Regions from separate parts of the Mesorhizobium sp. M0293 genome, predicted to be linked through region 2. Evidence: predicted binding sites of a transcription regulator. Region 2 holds the regulator's gene; the other holds the start of a gene.
The links. Region 2 encodes LexA, which represses DNA repair genes until DNA is damaged. Its sites were predicted from a motif close to TGTTCNNNNTGTGTTCNG; they were not measured.

Region 1: the regulator LexA is predicted to act here: its motif matches at 5,861-5,878, upstream of NKJ06_RS28365 (ImuA family protein).

The regions. Positions count from the first base shown of each region.
Region 1 covers NZ_JAMYSA010000109.1:167-8,641, forward strand. Annotated here, with positions in the region: gene NKJ06_RS28355 (error-prone DNA polymerase) at 6-3,359, opposite strand; gene NKJ06_RS28360 (DUF6504 family protein) at 3,356-4,834, opposite strand; gene NKJ06_RS28365 (ImuA family protein) at 4,776-5,837, opposite strand; gene NKJ06_RS28370 (metallopeptidase family protein) at 6,023-6,445, shown strand; gene NKJ06_RS28375 (helix-turn-helix domain-containing protein) at 6,685-6,966, shown strand; gene NKJ06_RS28380 (TetR/AcrR family transcriptional regulator) at 7,089-7,778, opposite strand; gene NKJ06_RS28385 (hypothetical protein) at 7,949-8,475, shown strand, end outside.
Region 2 covers NZ_JAMYSA010000003.1:12,527-21,001, forward strand. Annotated here, with positions in the region: gene gltA (citrate synthase) at 1-395, opposite strand, end outside; gene gltX (glutamate--tRNA ligase) at 580-2,004, opposite strand; gene NKJ06_RS01950 (ComEC/Rec2 family competence protein) at 2,107-4,566, shown strand; gene lexA (transcriptional repressor LexA) at 4,560-5,312, opposite strand; gene kynU (kynureninase) at 5,758-7,005, opposite strand; gene kynA (tryptophan 2,3-dioxygenase) at 7,089-7,925, opposite strand; gene NKJ06_RS01970 (AMP-binding protein) at 7,922-8,475, opposite strand, start outside.

The sequences.
Region 1 (8,475 bases), on a different contig from region 2:
TGCCACTACTGAAAATTGCGCCCCTTGGGCATGACTTGTTCCGCCTCTCCCGATAATGCCGCGAGATCCTGTCGGATCGGTGCGCTCCGGATTGTGGATCGACTGTCGCGATCCGGACTTTTGGCAGTGCGTTCCTGAGGAGCGGCGACCGCCGATCCAGCCTCGCTGACTTTCTCCAGAAGCACGGTCAGCCAAGGCGTCAGGTCCTCGACCTTTTCTGCAACGATGTGGACCACACCCGATTCCGACTGCAATTTCCCGGTGACCCGAACGAACCGAGCGCCCATGACGATCGGCCGGTAACGGTCGAAGGTTCTTTGCCAGAAAATGACGTTGGCCACCGCCTTGTCGTCTTCCAGCGTCAGGAAGATCGCGTTGCCCTTGCCGGGGCGCTGCCGTACCAGCACAAGCCCGGCGACGGAGACCCGTCTGCCGTCGCGCACGTTGGGAAGGTTCGCATTGGGCGTGACGCCGGCGCGGTCGAGCCGCTCGCGCAGGAAGGCGACCGGATGCGCCTTCAGCGACAGGCCGAGCGAGCGGTAGTCGTGGATGACATGCTCGCCGAGCGGCATTTTCGGTAGCTTCGTCTCGGGCTCCAGCTCGCGCAGGCGGAGCGCCGGTTGGTCGAACAGCGGCAGCCTTTCGGCGGCGCTCTTGCCGTCGAGCGCGCGCACCGCCCACAAGGCTTCGCGACGATCAAGACCAAGCGAACGGAAGGCATCGGCTTGCGCCAGCCTCTCGATCTCGTCGACATCGAGACCGGAGCGCAGCCAGACGTCCCTGACGGACATATAGCCGTCGCCGCGCCGGTCGACGAACAGATCCATGCGCTCCTTGGACAGGCCCTTGATCTGCCTGAAGCCGAGCCGCAGTGCATGATCCGTCTCGATGACGCCGCGCATCTCGGCATGGCGCGCGAGGATGCGGGCCGGATCGAAAGGCGCTTTCTCCAGCGTGCAGTCCCAGACCGAGAAATTGACGTCGACGTCGCGAATGTCGACGCCATGGTCGCGCGCGTCGCGCACCAGCTGGGCCGGCTGGTAAAATCCCATCGGCTGCGAATTCAGGATCGCGGCGCAGAACACGTCGGGATAGAAGGTCTTGAACCAGCAGGAGGCATAGACCAGCAGCGCGAAGGAGGCGGCGTGGCTTTCGGGAAAGCCGTATTCGCCAAAGCCCTCGATCTGCTTGAAGCAGCGCTCGGCGAAGTCCTTGGTGTATCCCTTGCCAACCATGCCGTCGATCATACGCCGGCGATAATTGCCGATCGTGCCGGTGCGTTTGAAGGTGGCCATGGCGCGGCGCAGTTCATCGGCCTCGCCCGGCCGGAAACCGCCGGCGACGATGGCGATTTTCATCGCCTGTTCCTGGAACAGCGGTACGCCCAGCGTCTTGCCGAGAATCTCCTTCAATTCCGCCTTCTGATACTCGGCCTTCTCCTTGCCCTGTCGACGGCGCAGATAGGGGTGGACCATGTCGCCCTGGATCGGGCCCGGCCGGACGATCGCCACCTCGATGACGAGGTCGTAGAATTCGCGTGGCCGGAGACGCGGCAGCATCGACATCTGGGCGCGGGATTCAATCTGGAAGACGCCGAGCGTGTCGGCGCGGCAGATCATGTCGTAGACATTTCTATCCTCGGGCGGCAACGTGGCCAGCACATAGGGCCGGCCATATTTATCCCGTGCATTGGGATAGTGCTCCTCCAGCAAGGTGAAGGCGCGTTTCAGGCAGGTCAGCATGCCAAGCGCCAGCACGTCCACTTTCAGGATCTTCACCGCGTCGAGATCGTCCTTGTCCCATTCGACCATCTTGCGCTCGTCCATCGCCGTCTTGACGATGGGCACGATCTCGTCGAGCCGGTCCCTGGTGATGACGAAGCCGCCGACATGCTGCGACAGGTGGCGGGGAAAACCCATGATCTCGTTGGCGCGTTCCAATACATGCTGCGACACCGGATCGGTGCGGTCGAGGCCGCCGGCGCGAGCTTCCTTCTCGCCGAGTTCCGAGGTCGACCAGCCCCAGATCGAACCGGACAATGACCCCCTGACATCCTCCGACAGGCCCATTGCCTTGGAGACTTCGCGCAGCGCCGAACGGCCGCGGTAGCTGATGACGGCGGCGGCCAGTGCGGTGCGCTTGGTGCTGTACTTCGTATAGATGTACTGCATCACCTCTTCGCGTCGCTCATGCTCGAAATCGACATCGATATCCGGCGGCTCGTTCCTCTCCTCGGAGATGAAGCGCTCGAAAAGCGTGTCGATCCTGTCCGGCCCGACTTCGGTGATGCCGATGCAGAAGCAGACGATCGAATTGGCGGCCGAGCCGCGCCCCTGGCAGAGAATGTCCTGGCTGCGGGCAAACTTGACGATGTCGTAGACGGTCAGGAAATAGCGGGCGTAGTTGAGGCGCTCGATCAGAGCGAGCTCTTCCGCGATGCGCTTGGTCACCGAAGCGGGCACACCTGCGGGATAACGCTCGGCAGCCCCCTCTCGCGCCAGCCTTTCCAGCTCGGCCTGCGGCCCGAGACCCGATTCCGTCGGCTCGTCGGGGTAATTGTACTGGAGGTCGCTCAACGAAAAAGTCAGCTCCTGCGCAAACCGCAAGGTCTCGGCCAGCGCCTGCGGATGCCTGCGGAACAGGCGCGCCATCTCCATTGGCGGCTTCAGATGGCGCTCGGCATTGGCGGCCAGTTGCAGCCCGACCTCGGCGACGGGTGTGTTGAGGCGGATCGCGGTCAGCACGTCCTGCAGCGGGCGCCGTTCGGCCGTGTGGTAGAGAACGTCGTTGGTCGCCATCAGCGGGATGCCGGCACTCTCGGCAAACGCCGCCACCTGCTCGATCCGGAAACGGTCATTGCCGGCATAGTCAGGCGAAACGCCAAGCCGCAGGTTCCGACCGAAACGATGCTTGAGGTCTCGAAGCAAGGCGAGACTGTTTTGCGCCCCCGCCGACAGATCGGGCAGGGCCGCCAGCGACAGGAGGTCGCCCCATTCGAGCAGGTCGTCGCGCTGGAGAAGGGTGGCGCCTTTTTCGTTCTCCTCGCGCAGATTGGCCTGGGTCAGCATGCGGCACAGATGCCCCCAGCCCTTGCGATCCCTGGGATAGGCGAGAATGTCCGGCGTACCGTCGCCGAAAACCAGCCGGCAGCCGGGATGGTAGGAAAGCTTTTCCACCTTGGCCTGCTGCCAGGCACGCACCACGCCGGCCACCGTGTTGCGGTCGGCAAGCCCGATCGCGGAGAAGCCGAGAAGCTTGGCGGCGACCACCAGCTCCTCCGGCTTGGAGGCGCCGCGCAGGAAGGAGAAATTCGACTGGATGCCGAACTCGGCATAGGGGATGACGGTCAGCGCGTTCATGCGAAGACACCATGCAGGAACCAGCGCGGCGGCACCTGCGAGGCGCCGCCGTAAAGGCCTTGCCTATAGAGCCAGTAGCGGCGTCCGTCGGCATCCTCGATACGGAAATAGTCGCGCGTCGATGCCGCCTCGTCGCTCGGCGCCTCGCGCCACCATTCCGCCGCGATGCGTTCCGGCCCCTCGGCCCGCGTCACCCGGTAGAGTGCGCGGCGCCAGCGGAAGTTCAGCGGCGGTCCTTCCGGCATTTCGGTGGCCGGCACGTCGATGGGTTCGGGCGAGCGGAACAGCCGGATCGGCCGTTCCGGCGGAAAGATAGTCATCGGCGCTTGCAGCCTGTCCGGCCTTTTCGGCGGCGTGGTCCGGCGCGGGGCTTCAGTGAAGGGGATCGTGGCGACGGCGCGCTCCGGCAGATGGCTCTCGACGGCAACCGGTTGCAGGACCGCGCTTTCGCCGAGCCGGGCACGGATGCGGTCGGCGAACAGCGCGATATCGGCGCCGTCGTCTATCACCTCGCCGGCAAGATCGGCCTGCTGCATGTCGAAAGCGGCTGATGTCAGCACCGAGAGCCGCACCAGATCGAAGCCGTAGCCGGCATCGATATCCTGTTCGAGCGCAGCCAGTCGCTCATGGAACAATTTCTGGATCAGTCGGGGTTCGCGCAGCGGCCGCGAGGTGCCGAGAGCGATGCGGCTAACGGCGCCATCGACCCGGAAGAGCAGCAGCGCCAGTGTCCTGGCGCCCTCGCCGCGACGCTCGAGATCGGTCTTCAAGGTCGCCGCCAGCATGCCAACCAGCCGTTCGATGTCGTCGGTCAAGGTGACGGGCTCGGCCAGATGGCGTTCGACCGAAAGCGGCGCGACGGGAAGGCGCGGCGACACCGCCTCGTCGAGGCGGCCAAGCGCCTGGTCGAGGCGCAGGAGCAGCAGGGCGCCGAAGCGGCGGGCGAGCGGCGCGCGCGGTGCCGCCATGACGGCGCCCGCCGTGCGCAGGCCGACGCTTTCCAGGCTGGCGCGGGTTGCCGGCTCGATGCGCAGTGCGGCCAGCGGCAGGGGTGCCAGCAGCGCTTCCTCCTCGCCGCCATCGACGATGCGGTCACCGGCAAACCGTGCCGCTGCCCAGGTTGCTCCCGGTGTCGCGGCAAGCCCGGCGCGGACGTCGAAACCCTGATGGAAAAAGCGCGACAGGATGTCGTCGAGCATGGCGCGTTCGCCGCCGAACAGGTGGGTGCAGCCGGTGACGTCGAGAAACAGGCCGTCTGCCCCGTCCAGCGCCACCAGCGGTGTGTAGCGGTCGCACCAGTCGGCAAGACCTTCGAGCAGACGCCGGTCGGCCTCCGGATCGGCCTCGACGATGTCGATCGACGGATGCATGGCGCGCGCATCGGCAATGCCCATGTCGCGCTTCAGGTGCAATGCTTCAGCCCGCTCGTCGAGGGCCGAGATGCGCTGCGCGTTGCGGTCGCGATGGCTGATCACGAGCGGTGGGTGAGATGGCGGCAGGTGATCCGACGGCCGGGAACGCCAGGACCGCCCCAGACGCTGCCGCAGGATCCTTTCCACGGCCAGATAGGGAAACCACAGGGACAGGATTCTTTGCCCGCTCTCTTTCCTCGCCCCTTCCTTCGTCGCTCGTTCTTTCGTCGAATGCGCGTTCATCGGGGTTCCACTCCAGTGTGAATTGTCCAGGCAAGGCCGTGCGGCTCTTGCCGATGGTGAGGGTGAAGGCCGGGTGGCCGATCGAGCCGGCGAGCGGCCCGGCGATGGTGTCGCGCGGTACCGCCGGCGCCGACGAGACGATGAGCCGGACGGGGGCCGCCGTCGGCTCGGGCTCGGCCGCCTGCCGCAGCAGGAACACCGGCCGGCCTGCACCTTGAGCCCGCGCATGCAGCCGGCGCGTCGCGGTCAGGTCCAGCCGCCGCGGATTGCCGCGAATTTCCAAGATGACGGCGGCGAGTGCCGTCATCCGGGCAGCCTCCTCGGCGACCCACAGCGCATCGACAAGTCGGGGCGCCTCGGAAAACAGCAATTGTTCCGGCTGGATGCCGAACGAGGCATGAAGCCCCCTGGCGTAGGGAAAGCCGGCTTCGCGGAAGATTTCCGTGGTGCCGATCCACAGCACCGGCAGCTCTGGCGTCCGCTTGAGGATCAGGCTGGTGAGCGACAGAGCGAAGCCGGCGACAGCCCCGGCATCGCGGGTTTGCGTGCCATGGATTTCGCTCAAGGCTGCCTTCGGCAGGCCGCCGCTCAAAGCGGCATCGAGCCGCCCGACGCCGATGGGCAGGTACGCATCCGGCAAAGCCGCGGCAACGCCACGGCGGACGATTGTGAGATCGGTATTGGGCGTGACACCCGTGCTGGCGTCAGCATCAGGGGTCGCTGCGGCCGGCGCCTGCAGGCGCTCCGGCAGCGTTCCCTCGATTTTCGCGATCTGGCGGCGCAGGGCAAAAACAGTTTCCCGCGCCACGGCGGTCATCGCCATGACGGTCAGCTTCCACTCACAATTGTTCCTGTTATGTTCTTATAGATTCCAGAGAGCCTCCCAAGAGTCAAGCTGAGTCATGGGGAATTTATTCCTGTCGTGTGGGTTTGTCCGAGGCGTGCGGCCGCCAGTCATTTGCCGAGTCCTGCGCGAAAGCCTATATGCCCGGGATCAAAGGACAAAGCATGGCTCGCATCTACAAGACCCGCACCTGGCACGACGAACTCTCGCCCTCGATGGACGAAATGGAGTTCCTGGCGCTGGAGGCCTATGCCCATCTGCCGGAGGATTTTCGCAAGCTGACCGGCGAGATCGTCATCCAGATCGCCGAGTTCCCGACCGACGAGATCATGGACGATCTGTCGCTGGAAACGCCCTTCGACCTGCTCGGCCTGTTCGAAGGACGCGGCATCGCCGAGCGCTGGAATCCGCAGACCGGCGAAGGCCCGAACCGCATCACGCTCTACCGCCGCGCCATCCTCGACTACTGGTCCGAGAACGAGGAAACGCTGGGCGACATCGTCACCCACGTGCTGATCCACGAGATCGGCCACCATTTTGGCCTGTCGGACGATGATATGGAGAAGATCGAAGAGGCGGCGGAGTAGCCCCACACCTTCGTCATCCTAGGGCGGAGCAAGGAGCGGAGCGACGCAGCGCAGACCCTAGGATCCATGCCGTGATGTTGGTACAGTGCTCCGTCGGTGCAGGACTGAAAGCTTACCATCCGGTTCGGCGAGAATCCTGATCCGCTATGCCCCTCGGCGGAGGTAACGGCATGGATCCTAGGGTCTCCGCAGTCGCTTTGCGACTGCTACGCCCTAGGATGACGAAGGGAGGCGTGACGATGGAACGTCAGAGCTTTGAAAACGTGTGGGACGCGCTGGAAGATACTCCGGCCGAGGCCGCCAATATGACTATGCGCTCCAACTTGCTGATCGCGATTGAACAGCGGGTGCGGAGCTGGAACGTTACCCAGGCCGAAGCAGCCAACCGGCTCGGAATCACCCGGCCACGCCTTAGCGACCTCCTGCGGGGCAGGATCGCGAATTTCAGTCTGGACACGTTGATCAACCTTGCCGCACAGGCCGGACTTACAGTGCGTCTTGATATCGCCGAGGCTGCCTGATCAGTGGTGGGGTTTGCAGTGCTATAGTCAGCGAGCATTGAGCCACTTGCCGCAGGTAGGCATGTTCCACCCCGCCCATTGGTTGGCCACCGCATCAACGAAAAGGACGTCATTGTCCATTCCTATCGAGTCGGTCCAGAACTCAGCGGCGGCAAGGGCCTCTGAGGTTTCGCTTCAGACAGGTTGGTCATCCGGCTGATGAAAAGATGCAGCGCCTTGCGCAGGGCGAGCGATGGCGGCTCGGACGGATGCCACTGCGCAAAATGACCATCGACCACCATTCGTGCCAAGCCATAGACAAATGCACGAGCGGCAAGAACCAGATGATCGAAGTCCGTATTATTCGCGGCCAACCGACCCTGTTGTTGCGCCTGGGTCAGCAGGTCGATCATTTTTCGGCGAATGGCTTCATTCTGACCCCGAAGACTGTCCGAGGCGTCGAAATCAATCAGCGTTCGGGAACTAATGACCTGGAAATGCGTGGGATTGGCAATCGCCCATTCCAGATAGCCTTGTCCGATTGCTTCGAAGGCCACGATGGGATCCGCGCTGTCGACTTCTGAAAGTGCATTGGCGACGGCCTCTGTCAGCCGGCTCATGGCCTGTTCGGCGACCGCGGTCAGTAGCGCCGTTTTCGATTGAAAATGCCGGAAAGGCGCGCCGGGGGAAACGCCGGCCCGCTTTGCGGCTTCACGCACGCTCACATTGTCGGGGCCGCCTTCCTCGACAAGTCGAATTGCAGCATCGATCAACGTGTCCCGCAAATTGCCATGGTGGTAGCTGGTGCGGCGAGGCGTCTTGGCTTCTGCCATCTCTTTCCCTTTGTTCCGTAGAACTGCTTCACGCGTCCATAGCATGATTCCGCAATTTATGTAATCACCGTTTACAACCCCGGCAGGAGAATGTAAGCGGTGATTACGAATGGGATCGGAACAGGCCTGCGGTCTTCGCGGCTGCCGTTTTTCCAGATGAGGAGACGAACATGCTCGCCACAACCGCCGAACCCTGCCGTCCGCAATCGCTCATTTCGCTTCACGGTTCAGCTGAAGAACCTCAGCACAAGGAGAATTCCACGGCTGTCCAGTCGAGCGCGGCTGTGCCCAGCGCTACGCTTTATCGGCTTGCCGCCGTCGCCGGGGTGGGGAGCGCGCTTATTCTTCTTGTCAACGCGGCCAAACGCAGCGCGCTCATCGCGACCACCGATCTGACGCAACTTCTTGCGCCAATCGCCGAGATATTGGCGCTTGGTCTTGTCGTAGGCCTGTTTCTTGCGTTTGGCCGGCGCGCGGGCCTGTTCGGCACGATCGGGTTTGTCATCAACTTCGTTGCATTGGCAAGTTTGGTCGGTGTGGAAGTGGTGATCAATCTCGTATTTTCGAAGCTTCCGTTGACGACCATCATCGAGCTGCGCGCCGGTCCTCTCGGACTGGCTCTGGTCCTCAGTTCAGTTCTTTTTCTGGTTGGGACGCTGGCGTTTGTAATCTCTCTTGTCGTTGCAAGAGGTGTGCC
Region 2 (8,475 bases):
GACATCTGTTCGTGCACCATGGTGTGGCGCGTCACGCGGTAGTCGAAATCGTCCTTCTGGGCCTTGGTCGGCAATTCACCGTAGAGCAGGAGATAGCAAACCTCGAGGAAGTCGCCGTGTTCGGCCAACTGGTCGATCGGATAGCCGCGGTGCAAGAGGATTCCGGCGTCGCCGTCGATGAAGGTGATTTCGGACTCGCAGCTTGCCGTCGAGGTGAAGCCGGGATCGTAGGTGAAGGCGCCGGTGGTGGAGTAGAGCGAGGCGATGTCGATGACATCAGGCCCGACCGAACCGCTTCGCATCTTGAATTCATGGGTCTTGCCGGCGAATGCAAGCGTTGCCGTGGCCTCCTGGGTCTTGCCGCCCAAATCCAGTTTTTTCGCAGCTTCGGTCATTGCAAACTCCTTCTTGTTTCCTCATGCCGGCAAAGGCAAATTCTGCAAAGCGACACGTCGAAATCACCGCAATGCGCTTATTCGCCACCGCATTTCAGGAGGGTGCGTGCCAGATTGGGCCAAGGCCTAATGTTGCACTGCGAAACCCGCCTTTCAATGCCAATCTTCTTGGGCCAGTTTGCTCCTAATCGATTTGGTCTGCTATGCGCGCCAGGCTTTCCTCGCGGCCGAGCACGGCAAGCACATCGAACACGCCCGGCGAGGTGCTCTTGCCGGTCAATGCGGCGCGCAAAGGCTGGGCCACGGCGCCGAGCTTGTGGCCGCCGGCCATGGCAACCTCGCGGATCGCGGCCTCCGCTGCAGCCGCTGTCCAGTCGCTCGTAAGCCCGTTCAAAGCTTCGTGAGCGCCGCGCAGGATATTGCGGGCATCGGCATTGAGCACAAGGGCCGCCTTGTCATCGATCGGCAGTGGCCGCGTGGCGAACAGGAAGGCGGCGCCATCGACGAGTTCGACCAGCGTTTTGGCGCGCTCCTTCAGGCCCGGAAGTGCCGCCAGCAACTGCGCCTTGTTGCTGTCGTTCAGGCGCGCCGCCATCGCCGGGCCGCCTTCGAGATAGGGCAGAGTGGCGATGAAGATATCGAACAGTTCGGCGTCGCTCATGCGGCGCATATGCGCGCCGTTGATCGCCTCCAGCTTGGCGAAGTCGAATCGGGCCGCGCCCTTGTTGACATCGCCGATATCGAACCAGGAAATCATGTCCTCGATCGACATGATCTCGTCGTCGCCATGGCTCCAGCCGAGGCGCGCCAGGTAGTTCAGCAGCGCCTCGGGCAGATAACCCATGGCACGATAGGCCTCGACGCCCAGCGCGCCGTGCCGTTTCGACAGCTTGGCGCCATCGGCACCGTGAATCAGCGGGATATGCGACATGGACGGCACGTCCCAGCCCATGGCGTTGTAGATCACCGTCTGGCGGGCGGCGTTGGTCAGATGATCGTCGCCGCGAATGATATGGGTTACGCCCATGTCATGATCGTCGACGACGACGGCATGCATATAGGTCGGGTTGCCGTCCGAACGCAGGATGATGAAGTCATCGAGATCCTTGTTGGGAAAGCGCACCTCGCCCTGGACACGGTCATGGACGATGGTCTCCCCCTCGGTCGGCGCCTTGATGCGGATGGCGCCCTTGGCGCCTGCAGGCGCTTCTGAGAGGTCACGGTCACGCCAGCGGCCATCATAGCGTGGCGGCAGTCCCTTGGCTCTGGCCGCCTCGCGCATCGCCTCCAGCTCGGCTGGCGTGGCATAGCAATAATAGGCCTTGCCCATGCGCACCAGCTCCTCGGCCACCTCGCGATGGCGCGGCGCACGCTCGAACTGCGACACCGGCTCACCGTCCCAGCTGAGGCCGAGCCAGGAAAGCCCGTCGAGGATGGCAGAGGTCGCGGCTTCGTTGGAGCGTTCGCGGTCGGTGTCCTCGATGCGCAGCAGCATCGTGCCGCTCGTGTGCTTTGCGTACAGCCAGTTGAACAGCGCCGTGCGCGCGCCGCCTATATGCAGGTAGCCGGTGGGCGAGGGGGCAAAACGGGTTACGACCTTGTCGGACATGGAACTCTCGGAAAGCATCTGAAGCGGGGTGCGGTTGCGCGGACTTTCGCGCGCCCGGCGTTCATGTAGCATAGGGTGTCGAGGGCGCAAGGGGCAGACCCGATGGCTGGACGAGGCTGGGGCTCGGATCAGGGCGAGGACGCTGCCGTTGGCGTCAGCGAGCGATCCCTGTTTGCGCCTCTGCCAACTCCGCTGCCGACGCCATCGCCCCTCATGCCGGATCCCGGCAAGGCGCCGCTTCAAGCGGATGTCTCCGCCTCCGTTCCAACTGCCGAAACCGGCAGGATCGTACGCGTTCGCCGGCAAATCGGCCGGATTTCGCTGCCTCGCCTGCGCTACAGCGTGGCCGCGGCCGCAGGGCTGGAACTCGACCGTGGCGTGGCCTTCCTGCTGGTGCCGGTCTGCCTGGCGAGCGGAGCGATCGGCTATTTTTCGCTGGCGGCGGAGCCGGACTTCGCAAAGCCTGTCGCAGTCGTCATCTTGGCGGGGCTCTGTGCGCTGATCTCGCGTTCCTGGCCGAGAACCCATTTGTGCTTCATGGCGGCGCTTTTGTGTGTGCTCGGGCTGCTCGCCGCAAAGGTCGAGACATGGCGCGCCGGCACACAGATGCTGGGTTCGGAAATCTCGACGCAGGTGACCGGCCGGATCGTCTCGGTCGACCGGATGGAGAGCGGCCGCATCCGGCTGACCATCGACGTGACGTCGACTGCAAGGCCGAAACTGCGCTATGCGCCGGAGAGGGTGCGGCTTTCGACACGAAAGATCCCGGCGGACATGACCGCCGGCTCCCTGATCACTGGATATGCCAGGCTGTTGCCGCCGACCGGGCCGGTGCGGCCGGACAGCTACGACTTCTCCTTCGACAGCTATTTTGCCGGCATCGGCGGCAGCGGGTTCTTTCTCGGCAATCCAAAACTCGTCGTCACCGACGACTATATGCCGCTGGCAGCCCGCCTTTCCTCGGGGATCGAAAAAGCCCGTGAAGCCATTGCCGATCACATCAGGGGCAGCGTCGGTGGCGCCGAAGGCGAGATCGCCGCGGCGCTGATCGTCGGCGTTCGCGCCGGCATCCCCGATGAAATCAACGAAGCGATGCGGCGCACCGGCATTTACCACATCATCTCTATTTCCGGACTGCACATGGCGTTGGTCGCCGGCACCATCATGGGTTTGCTGCGCGGCGCCTTCGCCCTGTTTCCGGATTTTTCCGCGCGTCGCCCGGTCAAGAAATACGCCGCCGCCGCCGCACTTTTCTCGATCGCCGCCTATCTCATCATTTCCGGGGTCGTCGTTGCCGCCGAGCGCAGTTTCATCATGCTGGCGGTGATGCTGATTGCAGTGCTGTTCGATCGAGCGGCGCTGACGATGCGCAATCTGGCGATCTCGGCGATCGCCGTCATTGTGGTGTCGCCGCACGAGGTGGTCGGCCCGAGTTTCCAGATGTCCTTCGCCGCGACCGCCGCACTCGTCGGCGCCTACGCCGGCTGGGCGGATCATCGTGCAGGAAAGGCGAGACCACCGCCGCCAAAGCGATCGCTGCCCAGTTTCCTGACGCGAAAATTCCTGCTGGCGGCGGGCGGCCTTTCCATGACTTCCATCATCGCCGGCGGCGCCACGGCGCTGTTTGCCATTTGGCATTTTCAGCGTGTGTCGCCGCTCAGCCTGTTCGCCAATCTGGCCATCATGCCCATCGTGACAGTCGTCATGTTTCTGGCCGTCGCCAGCGCGTTGCTGATGCCGTTTGGGTTGGACTGGCCGGCCCTCTACCTGATGGGCAAGGGACTTACGCTGATGATCGCCATATCGGGCTGGATCTCCGAGCGTTCGCCTGTCGATGCGGTCGGACTGATTTCTCAGCAGTCTGTCCTGCTGGTGGCGATTGCCCTGGTCATCGCGACGATGGCGACGACATGGCTGCGGCTCGCGGCTCTTCCCTTCGCGCTTGCCGGCCTGCTGACCGTCTCGGATACGCGCACACCCGACGTGCTGATCTCGGAGGACGCAAGGCTGGTTGCGTTGCCGATCGGCGGTGGCGAACTTGCCGTCAGCCGCGCGCGCCCGAACGAATTCACCGTCGACAACTGGAAACGCGCGCTGACATCCGAAACCATCGTCATGCCGGAGGTGTTCAACGAAGGCGATGGCCAATTCGACGTCAGGGATGCCGCTGAAATGCCGCCGGGAGCGCCGTTCTATTGCACATCAGGCGTTTGTCTCGCCAGGCATCCGTCCGGTGCATTCATTGCCTATGTCGAGGATCGAAAGGACACCTGGAAAGCCTGTGGTTTCGCCGACCTGATCGTCATCAATGACGCGACGGCCTATGACGCCTGTCACAACCCACTGGTTCTCGTCATCACCAAACGGCAACTGGCTCGCAAAGGCAGTGCTGCCGTCTTCTTCGATCGCCAATCGGCGACCACGCCAGCGACAATCAGCTTCGCCGTGGACAGGCCATATCGGCCCTGGCATGTACAACGCAAATTCTCGCGTGAGGCGAGGGGACTGCCGCCCTTCCAGAGACCCGAGAAGCCAGCGGCTAAACCGCAGCCGCCTCAGTAGCGGCGGATCAAACCGACGAGCTTGCCTTGCACCTTGACCCTGTCGGGTCCGAAAATCCGGGTTTCATAGGCCGGATTGGCGGCTTCGAGAGCAATCGAGGCGCCCTTGCGGCGGAACCGCTTCAGCGTCGCTTCCTCTTCATCCACCAGCGCCACGATGATCTCGCCGGGGCTGGCCGTATCGGCATTGCGGATGATGACGGTATCGCCGTCGAAGATGCCGGCCTCGATCATCGAGTCACCCTTGACCTCCAGGGCATAGTGCTCGCCGCCCATGATCATGTCCGGCGGCACCGAGATCGAATGCGTCTGGTGCTGGATGGCATCGATCGGCACACCGGCGGCGATACGACCCATCACCGGGATCGACACGGCGGAGACCACGTCGTCGTCATTGCCGGCCGAAGGCATCCGCGAAGACGCCGGCTTGATCTGTCGGCCAACGCCGCCCTGACCGAGACTAGTCTGACCAAGACTGCCCTGGATGACGCTTGGCGAGAACTTTTTCGCCGCGTTGAGGCCGGGCGCGATCGAGTCCGGCAACCGCAGCACTTCCAGCGCGCGTGCCCGGTTGGGCAGTCGGCGAATGAAGCCGCGCTCTTCCAGAGCCGTGATCAACCGATGAATTCCGGATTTGGAGGCAAGGTCGAGCGCCTCCTTCATCTCGTCGAAGGATGGCGGAATGCCGCTTTCCTTCAGGCGTTCATGGATGAACATCAGCAGTTCGTGTTGCTTGCGTGTCAGCATGGCGGCCCCCAGGGTACCTAAAACCAGAATCAGAAAACAAACCCAGAACAAACACTATCTGTTCCAGTTGTGTTCCGCAACTGTTTAAAGTTTAATGAATTTATTAAGGGGATCGAAATTATTGGCAGCTCGCTGCCGGGCCTCGCCGACGACTGCATCCCGTCACAATGCGCTTGCCGGCATTGAAATTGTTATGGTTAATGGGCTGCCCGCCCATCCCTGGCCCAAGCTTGGCATGAGCTGCCCATGGATCCGCGACGGGGTATTCCCAGCCTTCTGTGCATTCGTCTGCCGTGAACGAAACGAAGCCAAAATGCCAACCTTGGTTAATTTGGTGATGCCAGTGCTGTCCACCAGCGGCGACCGGATTCGTGCGCTGGAAATTCGTCCCTCCGTCATCCCGCCAATAGGCAAGGGCGCGACAACAGTCGTCGGGACGGCTGCGTCAGGTAACGGCCTCCTTGACGGCGAAACGCTGGTCCTTCCATGCACCCGTGCGCAGAATGTCTTCCAGCACCTCAACCGCCAGCCACACATCCTTGTAGCCGACATAGAGTGGCGTGAAGCCGAAACGGATGGTCGATGGCGCGCGGAAGTCACCGATCACCCCCCGCTCGATCAGCGCCCGCATGATTTGATAGCCATGATCGTGAAGGAACGACACCTGGCTGCCGCGCCTGGTCGCGTCGCGGGTGCTCTCCAGCGTGAGACCATAGGCGCCGCACTTCGCTTCGACGAGCTGGATGAACAGTTCGGTCAGCGCGACGCTTTTCTTTCGCAATTCCGCCATGTCGACGTCGTTCCAGATGGCAAGCGCACCTTTGAGCGCCCGCATCGATAGGACCGGCTGCGTGCCGCACAGAAAGCGGCGGATGCCGGTGCCGGCCACATAACCCCGTTCGAAGGCAAAGGGCCGTGCATGCCCCCACCAGCCGCTGAGTGGCTGGCTGATCTCGCCATGGTGGCGCTGGGCGGCATAGATGAAGGCCGGCGCGCCCGGCCCCCCGTTGAGGTACTTGTAGGTGCAGCCGACAGCGAAATCGGCATTTGCGCGGTCGAGCTCGACCGGCAGAGCGCCCGCGGTGTGGCAGAGATCCCAGACGATCAGCGCTCCGGCCGCATGAGCCTTGCGCGTCAGCGCCGCCATGTCGCGCAGTTCACCCGATTTGTAATTGACGTGGTTGACCAGTACCACCGCGACGCTTTCGTCGATCAGTTCTTCAATGGTTGGTGCGTCGACGCCCGCGAGACGCAGCAAGGCGCCATCCCGGGTCGAGGCCACGCCTTCGGCGATGTACAGGTCGGTCGGAAAACTGTCGCCCTCGGCGACGATGGCCAACCGGCCGGGCCGCATCTCCATCGCCGCATGCAACACCTTGTAGATGTTGGTCGACGTCGTATCGCAGACGACGGTCTGGCCGGCCGCGGCTCCGATCAGGCGTCCAAGCTGATCGCCGAGTTCGATCGGCATCTCGAACCATCCGGCCGTATTCCAGGCCCGGATGAGATCCTGGGCCCATTCCTTGGTAGCCGCCTGCTGCAGCTCGCCGAAAACGGCATGCGACGCTGCCCCGAGAGAATTGCCGTCGAGATAGATCACCCCCTCCGGCAGAATGAAACGATCGCGCATGGCGCGCAGCGGATCCGTGGCATCCATCGCTTCGATCGCAGCGAGATCAGGAATTCCACCCATGGTCAGTCAATCCTCGGTTGTTCGCGAAGGGTTTTCCGCCACAAGCGCGTCCCCTCGGTATGCCTGTTCTCATTTCGATGATGTCAGAGCCGGGTGCGGACCGTCCACAGCTCCGGAAACAGCACGACCTCAAGCATCTTCTTGAGGTACGATGCACCCGACGTGCCGCCGGTGCCGCGTTTCAGGCCGATGATGCGCTCGACCGTGGTGACGTGGTTGAAGCGCCAGCGGCGGAAATAATCCTCGAAGTCGACCAGCTTCTCGGCCAGTTCGTAGAACATCCAGTAGCGCTGCGGGTCGCGGTAGATGGTCTGCCAGGCGACCAGGACCTCTTCATTCTCGGTTCGTGTCTCACGCCAGTCCGTGCGCCTGGCGTCGGCACCGATGTCGAATCCGTTGCGCGCCAAAAGCAGCAGCGCTTCGTCGTAGAGCGATGGTTCGGCCAGGATTGCCTCCAGCTTCCCGCTGAGATCCGGCCGATGCTTGTGCGGCCCGAGCATGGCGAGGTTGCGGTTGCCGGCCATGAATTCGATGGCACGATACTGCCAGGACTGGAAACCCGAAGACTGGCCGAGCGCGTCGCGGAACTCGGTGTATTCGCTGGGCGTCATCGTCCGCAGCACATCCCAGGCGTTGTTCAGCTGCTCGAAGATGCGGGCAACGCGCGACAGCATCTTGAAGCTCGGCTCGAGCCGATCGGCGCGGATGGAACGGATCGCCGCGCCGATCTCGTGCAGAGCGAGCTTCATCCAGAGTTCAGAGGTCTGGTGCTGGATGATGAACAGCATCTCGTCATGCGCCGACGACAGCGGCGTCTGGGCCTCCAGCACTTTCTCCAGGTGCAGATAGTCGCTGTAGGACATGCGCTCCTTGAACGACATCTGTGCGCCTTCGGACGCCGGATCGTAGGGCTCGCTCAATTGATTTTCTCCGTGCGCAGCCGGAAGCGCTGGATCTTGCCGGTCTGGGTCTTGGGCAGGGCGGCGATGAATTTCACCGATCGCGGGTATTTATAGGGTGCGATCGTTGCCTTGACATGGTCCTGCAGGCGCTTGGTGGTCAACGCGTCAGGCGCGACGCCCTGCACCAGCACGACATGCGCCTCGACGATCTGGCCGCGCCCGGCATCGTCCGCGCCGATCACCGCGCATTCGGCGACGTCCGGATGCGACAGCAGTGCCGCCTCGACCTCAGGCCCGGCGATGTTGTAGCCGGCGCTGACGATCATGTCGTCGGAGCGCGCGGCGAAATGAAAGAAGCCGTCTTCGTCCTGGGTGAAAGTGTCGCCGGTGAGGTTCCAGCCGTCGCGGACGTATTCCTTCTGCCTGTCATCGGCCATGTAGCGGCAGCCGGTCGGCCCGCGCACCGCCAGCCTGCCGGTCGCGCCGCGCGGCACCTCCCGCATCTCATCATCGACGATGCGCGCCTCGTAACCGCCCACCGGCTTGCCGGTCGACGCGGGCTTCATGT